3 regions of the Blautia sp. MCC270 genome follow, and region 1 is predicted to be linked to each of the others. Evidence: riboswitches for the same ligand, from Rfam matches in the RefSeq annotation. Region 1 holds a riboswitch; each other region holds the start of a gene.
What was found. Region 1 has a riboswitch for cobalamin ahead of GPK58_RS01000 (sirohydrochlorin cobaltochelatase). Riboswitches for the same ligand answer to the same signal wherever they lie in the genome.
Positions count from the first base shown of each region.

Region 1 (2,275 bases):
TAAGATCGCACCGGGAACCGCAGATGATGATACTTTGCTTTATGGCGTTGAGGTTAAATTCTACAACATGGAGGTCGAGATCGACGAAAATCTGGAAACCTGCCACAAGGGTCTCTTTGTTATCGGAGACTGCAGCGGCGTGACCCATTCTCTGTCCCATGCATCTGCCAGCGGAATCTACGTAGCCAGATACCTGGAGCAGGAGTATTTTAACAGATAAACTGCAGAGCAGTTTATCTGTTATGAGCAAGTAGCAAAGCGGATTGCGAATATCTGATGTAAGACAGTCCTTTTCTGATATCAGGGTGATGACAGAAAGGGGCTGTTTTTTATGCAGGATATGCATGAATATTGGAGAAAGTATTCTGATAATAACTGACAGATACAGGGAGAAAACCGGTTACTGTTCACTGGTAATATTTCGTGAGGTGTTTTTTGTGAGCGAAGATCACAGAAAACCGTGAATCGTCTGACATCAATCTTGACAAATTTGTGAGTTTGTGGTAAAAGTTAGATAACCAGGTAAAAGAAAATATGTGCAAATGTTATAATGATAAGGTTGCATCCAGTCGGATGTGCAAAAGAGAATCCGGTGAGAATCCGGAACGATACCGTCACTGTGAAAGGGGAGCTGCTTTTACAACCACTGGGAGACCGGGAAGGGAAAGCAGCGTGGAACCAAGTCAGGAGAACTGCCTTATTGTGAGATTCAGGGATTCGCGGTTTACGAATCGGTATTCTCCATAACAATACAGAACTTCTTTTTATGTATTTGTATTGCGCAGAGAATCATGTGTGAGCAGGCGGCCGCAGAGAGCTGCTGCTTTTTTGTACATATCAGTATTCTGGAAATACATGAAAAGAGGACAATGAGAAATGAAAAGAAAAACAATGTTAGCTCTGATGCTCGCAGTTTCCATGACATGCTCTATGGGTGCGGCTACAACAGCAATGGCAGCAGAGGATTCTGCTACAGAAGAGAACGCTGAGGCAGCTGATACCACAGAGGCTTCTGATGCAGATCAGGAAGCAGCAGATAATGTAGCAGCTCTGATCGACAAGATCTATGTACAGGAAAGAAACGACACAACAGATGAGGACTGCAAGGCAGCCAAAGAAGCATGGGATGCTCTGACAGATGCTCAGAAAGAACTGGTAGAGGGTGAGAATGCAGATCCGGATTATTTCGGACGTGACACAGGAGATGCTTCCAAGGACGATCCGCGTAACCAGGATGAGATCGGCGAGAATGAACTTCTTGTTGTAAGCTTTGGTACTTCCTTCAATGACAGCCGTGCAGAGGATGTCAAGGGAATCGAGGATGCTCTTGCAGAAGCTTATCCGGACTGGTCTGTAAGAAGAGCATTTACAGCACAGATCATCATCAACCATGTAGAGGCAAGAGATGATGAAGTGATCGATAACATGCAGCAGGCTCTTGACCGTGCAGTAGAGAATGGTGTTAAGAATCTGGTTGTACAGCCTACTCATCTGATGCATGGTGCTGAGTACGATGAGATGACAGAAGCGATCAATGGCTATAAAGATAAATTCGAGTCTGTAGCTATCGCAGAGCCAATGCTCGGTGAGGTTGGAGACGATGCAACTGTGATCAATGATGACAAGAAAGCCGTTGCTCAGGCAATCACAGATACGGCTTGCAAAGAGGCCGGATTTGACAGCATGGATGCAGCAGCTGAGGCTGGCACAGCATTCGTATTCATGGGACATGGAACATCTCATACAGCTAACGTTACATACGATCAGATGCAGACACAGATGGAAAACCTTGGATTGAAGAACGCATTCATCGGTACTGTAGAGGGTAAGCCGGAAGATACAGCCTGCGACAAGGTTATCGAGAAGGTAAAAGAAGCAGGATACAAGAACGTTGTTCTTCGTCCGCTGATGGTTGTTGCCGGAGACCATGCAAATAACGATATGGCCGGTGATGAGGAGGATTCCTGGAAGAGCCAGTTTGTAGCATCCGGAAACTTCGATAAGGTTGACTGCCAGATCGAGGGTCTTGGAAGAATCGAAGCAGTTGAGAAGCTTTATGTAGAGCATACAAAGGCAGCCATCGATTCTCTGGGAAGCACTGAGGAGTCCGCAGATTCTGATGCAGCAGCAGATACAGAGGCTGATTCTGCTGAGGAGTCCGCAGAATAATAAATATAAAAATATCTGAGTGAGTTCAGATACCTATAAGAAATCAATGTAACTGCCCGGAAAGATCAGGAAGACTGTTTTCCGGGCAGATTGCTGTATCTATGGA
Region 1 is NZ_WQQD01000003.1:64,252-66,526, forward strand. It holds gene GPK58_RS00995 (NAD(P)/FAD-dependent oxidoreductase) at 1-220, shown strand, start outside; cobalamin riboswitch at 540-714, shown strand; gene GPK58_RS01000 (sirohydrochlorin cobaltochelatase) at 877-2,169, shown strand.

Region 2 (2,275 bases), on a different contig from region 1:
ACCTTATCTTTTTTTCTCTGTGAAGCTGTTTCTTTCACTGCATTTTCTCCGATCAGTCAAGATTTACGTCCGGATATAATCCCTTTGCAAAAGTTTCGATTCCGTCCTGGGTACGTGTTGCACTTGCATACATCTCACTGAGCATGATCGGGTAAACACGTCCGTTCTTTACTGCGTCAAGGCTCTTCAGGGACTCATCATCCTGGATCACTGCAAGCTGGCTGTTCTTAACAGTTTCCGGATCATCTCCTGCATATGGCATGTAAACCACAAAGATCACGTCAGGGTTGGCTGCGATGATATCCTCTTTTCCAACGGTGGAAGCATCCGGGTTTGCAAGAGTTGCGCCTAACTGTGTTACCATATCTCCGCCAAGGCTCTTTACGCCATAGTTTGTGATGTCATCTCCAAGAGGCTCCAATACCATTACGCTTGGTTTGTCTTTTACATCTGCAGTTGCAGTAAGAGTTTTGTCGATCACTGCTTTTGCATCATCAACGATAGCCTGTGCTTTGTCCTGTACATCGAAGATCTTTCCGATATTTAAGATATCTGTGAATTCATTTTCCAGTGTTCTGTCGCCGTCCGGACGAGTATTGGTGTTGTAGTAGGTGTTGCAGCCTTTGTCGATCCAGTCTGTTACATTTCCCAGATTCTTATCAGAGAAAAGAGAGCTCCAGGATAAGATCATGTCCGGCTCCAGCATTGTTACAGTTTCAAGGGATGGGGTAAATTCGTCAAGATAATTTGTTTTTGAGAATGCTTCTTTGAGATCTTCCGGAACTTCATTATCAAGACCTGCGGTAGCTACCAGGTGGTCTTCCAGACCAAGTGCGAGCATAGTCTCAATGCTTCCCTGATATACAGCAAGGACTTTTTCCGGTGCTTTTTCATAAGTGGTTTCGATTTCGTTTCCATCGTAATCATAGGTTGTGATGGTCAGAGGATATTCTGTCTTGGTTGCCTCTGCGGAAGAATCTTCGATGTCTGCAGACTCTGTACTGTCTTCTGCTGCCGGCTGGTTGTCTTCCTTGATGGTCTCGGAGTCTGCTCTCTCTGCGGCATAAACAGCCGGAGCTGCTGATACGGTCATTGCCGCTGCCATTACCATTGCCATGATTCTTGTGGATACATACTTGTTTTTCATTTCATTTCCTCTCTTTTCGCCTGTTTTATCTCCTGTTGCCTATGGGTAACCGAAAAGATGGGGCTTCATAAAATCTGCACGGAACACTTTGTACGGAAGCTCCCACTTACATACTGTCAAGCAGGTTTCCTGACTTACAGACTCAGAAAAAACTCCGCAAAATAAAAACTGATACACCATTCATCTTTTAGCCAATCATGAATGATGTATCAGAATTTTCTCCAGAATCTCTCTGACATCGGGATTTCGCCTTCTCACATGAGTTTCTGCAATGGCATGTGAAATCCCTTCTTCTGTATACAGTGGCCGCAACCGCTCAGGCTTTTTACCCGATTCCCTCCTCACAGTATCCGGCAGCATATGTGCCGGTGATACTGTTCACTTCACAGCAATTCAATTACGCTGATACTGATTCTAACATACCGGTTTTCCAATTACAACCTTGAGGCCGGATTTTTACAGTTTTTTGCAGAAATAGTCTGCCCGGAGAGATCCCTCTCAGATCTTCTTCAGCTTGGCAAAACCGGCGAACATTTTTTTCACGCCGACTTTGTCAAAGTCTACCGTCACTTCGTAGTCTCTGCCGCCGTCTGCGATATTTTTTACGATACCGACTCCGAATTTCACATGACGGACCGTGTCTCCCTCACCATAGTCCAGGCTGTCCGCCTTCTTCACTGTGAAATCTTTTTTCTGCAGGGTGCTCTTTGCCTGGAAATTCATTTTCATCTGGGCATAGGCGCTTTTCGGAGATACGATATCATCTACTCTGGGCTTTTTCTCCTGAATGGTATGTCCAAGATCTACCAGCTCCCGTGGAACCTCCCTTACAAAACGTGACACACGGTTATACTGAGTCTCCCCACGGATCATCCGCTGTTTTGCACAGGTTAAAGTCAGTTCCTTCATGGCACGGGTGATTCCCACATAACAGAGCCTTCGCTCCTCCTCGATATCCGACGGATCACCGGACCAGATGGAAGCATATCCCGGAAAAACACCGTCCTCCATTCCCACGATAAATACATTGGGGAATTCCAGTCCCTTGGCACTGTGAAGGGTCATCAGCAACACATAATCCTGATCCGGATCAACAGAATCGATATCTGCCACCAGTGCGATCTCCTC
Region 2 is NZ_WQQD01000029.1:24,417-26,691, forward strand. It holds gene GPK58_RS09310 (FecCD family ABC transporter permease) at 1-38, opposite strand, end outside; gene GPK58_RS09315 (ABC transporter substrate-binding protein) at 53-1,147, opposite strand; cobalamin riboswitch at 1,254-1,544, opposite strand; gene pcrA (DNA helicase PcrA) at 1,646-2,275, opposite strand, start outside.
Region 2: it holds a riboswitch for cobalamin, as region 1 does, so the genes downstream of both, GPK58_RS09315 (ABC transporter substrate-binding protein) here and GPK58_RS01000 (sirohydrochlorin cobaltochelatase) in region 1, are expected to answer to the same signal.

Region 3 (2,275 bases), on a different contig from region 1:
AACGGATGAGCGGAGCTTGGCTCCTGCAGTGATTCGGTCATAACTGCATTCAGTGGATCATATGGTGAGAGCTGCGGCGCAAAGATCGCAATTCCGATCACCACGAGACCCAGAATGAAGAAAAGAGTGAACTGTTTATTTTCTTTGAATGTTCGTAATACCTTTTTCAATTATCTATCCTCCTTAAGTCTTGGATCGAGATAAGTATAGGACAGATCCACAAGCAGGTTGATGCACATGTACAGGATTGCGATCCAGAGTACATAGCCCTGTACAAGAGGATAGTCACGACAGGAAATTGCTTTTACTGCCATATTTCCCATTCCAGGCCAGTTGTAAATGATCTCTACAACTGCAGTACCTCCCAGAAGACTTCCAAGGGAAAGTCCCAGCAATGTTACCAGAGGAAGCATTACGTTAGGAAGGACGTGTTTCCAGAGGATAACGCTTTCCTTGATTCCACGCATTCTTGCACCTGTGACATAATCCTGGTGAAGTTCCTCCAGTACTGCACTTCTTACCTGTCTGGTATATTTTGCAGACATGGCAAGTGCAAGAGTCAGCGCCGGGAGGATCATGGATTTAAAATCCGTACTGCCTCCTGCAACATTGATCCAGCGAAGCTGAACACCAAAGATGCTGAGAAGGATCAGGCCTAGCCAGAAGCTTGGAACAGATACTCCCACAAAGGTAATTCCTCTCACAAAATAATCCGGGAATTTGTTCTGATATACAGCGGCCAGGATTCCAAGCGGTATGGAAATAATGACCATCATCAGAAGTGCCAGCAACGACATCCTCAGCGTCGGCCAGAAACAGGATACCAGTTTATCTGTTACCGGCATTTTGAAAGAATAGGACTGTCCCATATCTCCTGTAACAACACCCTTCAGCCAGGAACCATACTGCACGAGAAATGGCTGATCAAGGCCAAGCTCATGTCTTGTCTGTTCCAGAAGCTCTGGTGTAGGAAGATTACCACACTCTGTCAGCATGATCTCCGCAGGATCACCAGGTGACAGGTAGGTCAGTCCAAATGTGAAAAAGCTGATTCCAAATAATACAATGATGATCTGGAGAAATCTTTTTCCTACTTGTTTCTTTGTCACGTTTTACTCCTTTCCTCATTTGATGCGATTTTAACATTGCCGTTTTAATTTAGTTAGATAAAAGAAACTATTGGATTCTTAATATGCAGAACATGCATGGAATTTTAGAAAATTTGCACGAAAAAAGCCCGTGACGAAATACGGGCACACAAAATAAATATGCTTCCTATCTTCCGTAAGAATCATTTTAAAACAATTGCAAGCAGGTCTCCTGACTTAGGATCCTTACCCTCAGACACCTTCCCGGTCTATTTCTCACGTACTCGACCAGTGGTACTTTGTCTGAGGATTCCCCCTTACAGTGACGGGATCGTACCGGATTTACACCGGTTTCCCTATTAATCCTCTCAGAACTTACAACGGCTGATGTGAAAATCAGCAAATGCTGTTAAATTACTGCAACATTATATGATAAAACTATAGTTTATGTCTATGGAAAAATGTTATATTTTTAGAAAACTCATAAATTTTGTTAAAGATGCTTGAATTGTATATATCCCCCATGGGGGATATGACAATTGGATTTATCTGATCTGCTAAAAAAAACACGGATTTTACCTCGCTGTTTTTACAAATAGAATAGCAAATGGTAAAACCCGGTTTTCTTACTGTTTCAATATGATTTCAGACAGAAGCGTTCTGAAAAGGTTGTTTACTATCAGGTCAGAGTCTCCGTGATCGCTGCATATGCGATCATTGGTCCGTCTTCAATAATGTTCAGACTGGCTGTTTGATAAAGTACGACTCCGTTTTCAGTTGCAATAGATGTGTAAAGTAAATTTCCATAGTAATCTCTCAGTTCACCTAATTCTTCTCCCTTAAAGAAGTACTCTCCAGGCTTCTTGGATGGATACCAGCATCCTGTATACGGCGCATATTCATAGACTACATTTTCAAGAAGCATCTGACGGTAATGCTTCAGACCATGACACGCCTTTCCCTGGAGATGAAAAACAAGGTGACGGACGTCTCTTTTATCCTGTTCTACTTCCTCCCAGGTCCAGTAGCTGTGTCCGCCTCTTTCGATAAGAATACTTGGAATTCCAAGAGAAGAAGCATAATTGTAGGCGCCACCTGTGGCAGTTGTGGAACGGACTACATATTTTACGCCGATATGCCGTGCCATATGTAATGACTTCTCTGCTGTCTTTTCATCTACAACCCCT
Region 3 is NZ_WQQD01000049.1:11,319-13,593, reverse strand. It holds gene nikC (nickel transporter permease) at 1-170, opposite strand, end outside; gene nikB (nickel ABC transporter permease) at 171-1,109, opposite strand; cobalamin riboswitch at 1,294-1,482, opposite strand; gene GPK58_RS11330 (M14 family metallopeptidase) at 1,768-2,275, opposite strand, start outside.
Region 3: it holds a riboswitch for cobalamin, as region 1 does, so the genes downstream of both, nikB (nickel ABC transporter permease) here and GPK58_RS01000 (sirohydrochlorin cobaltochelatase) in region 1, are expected to answer to the same signal.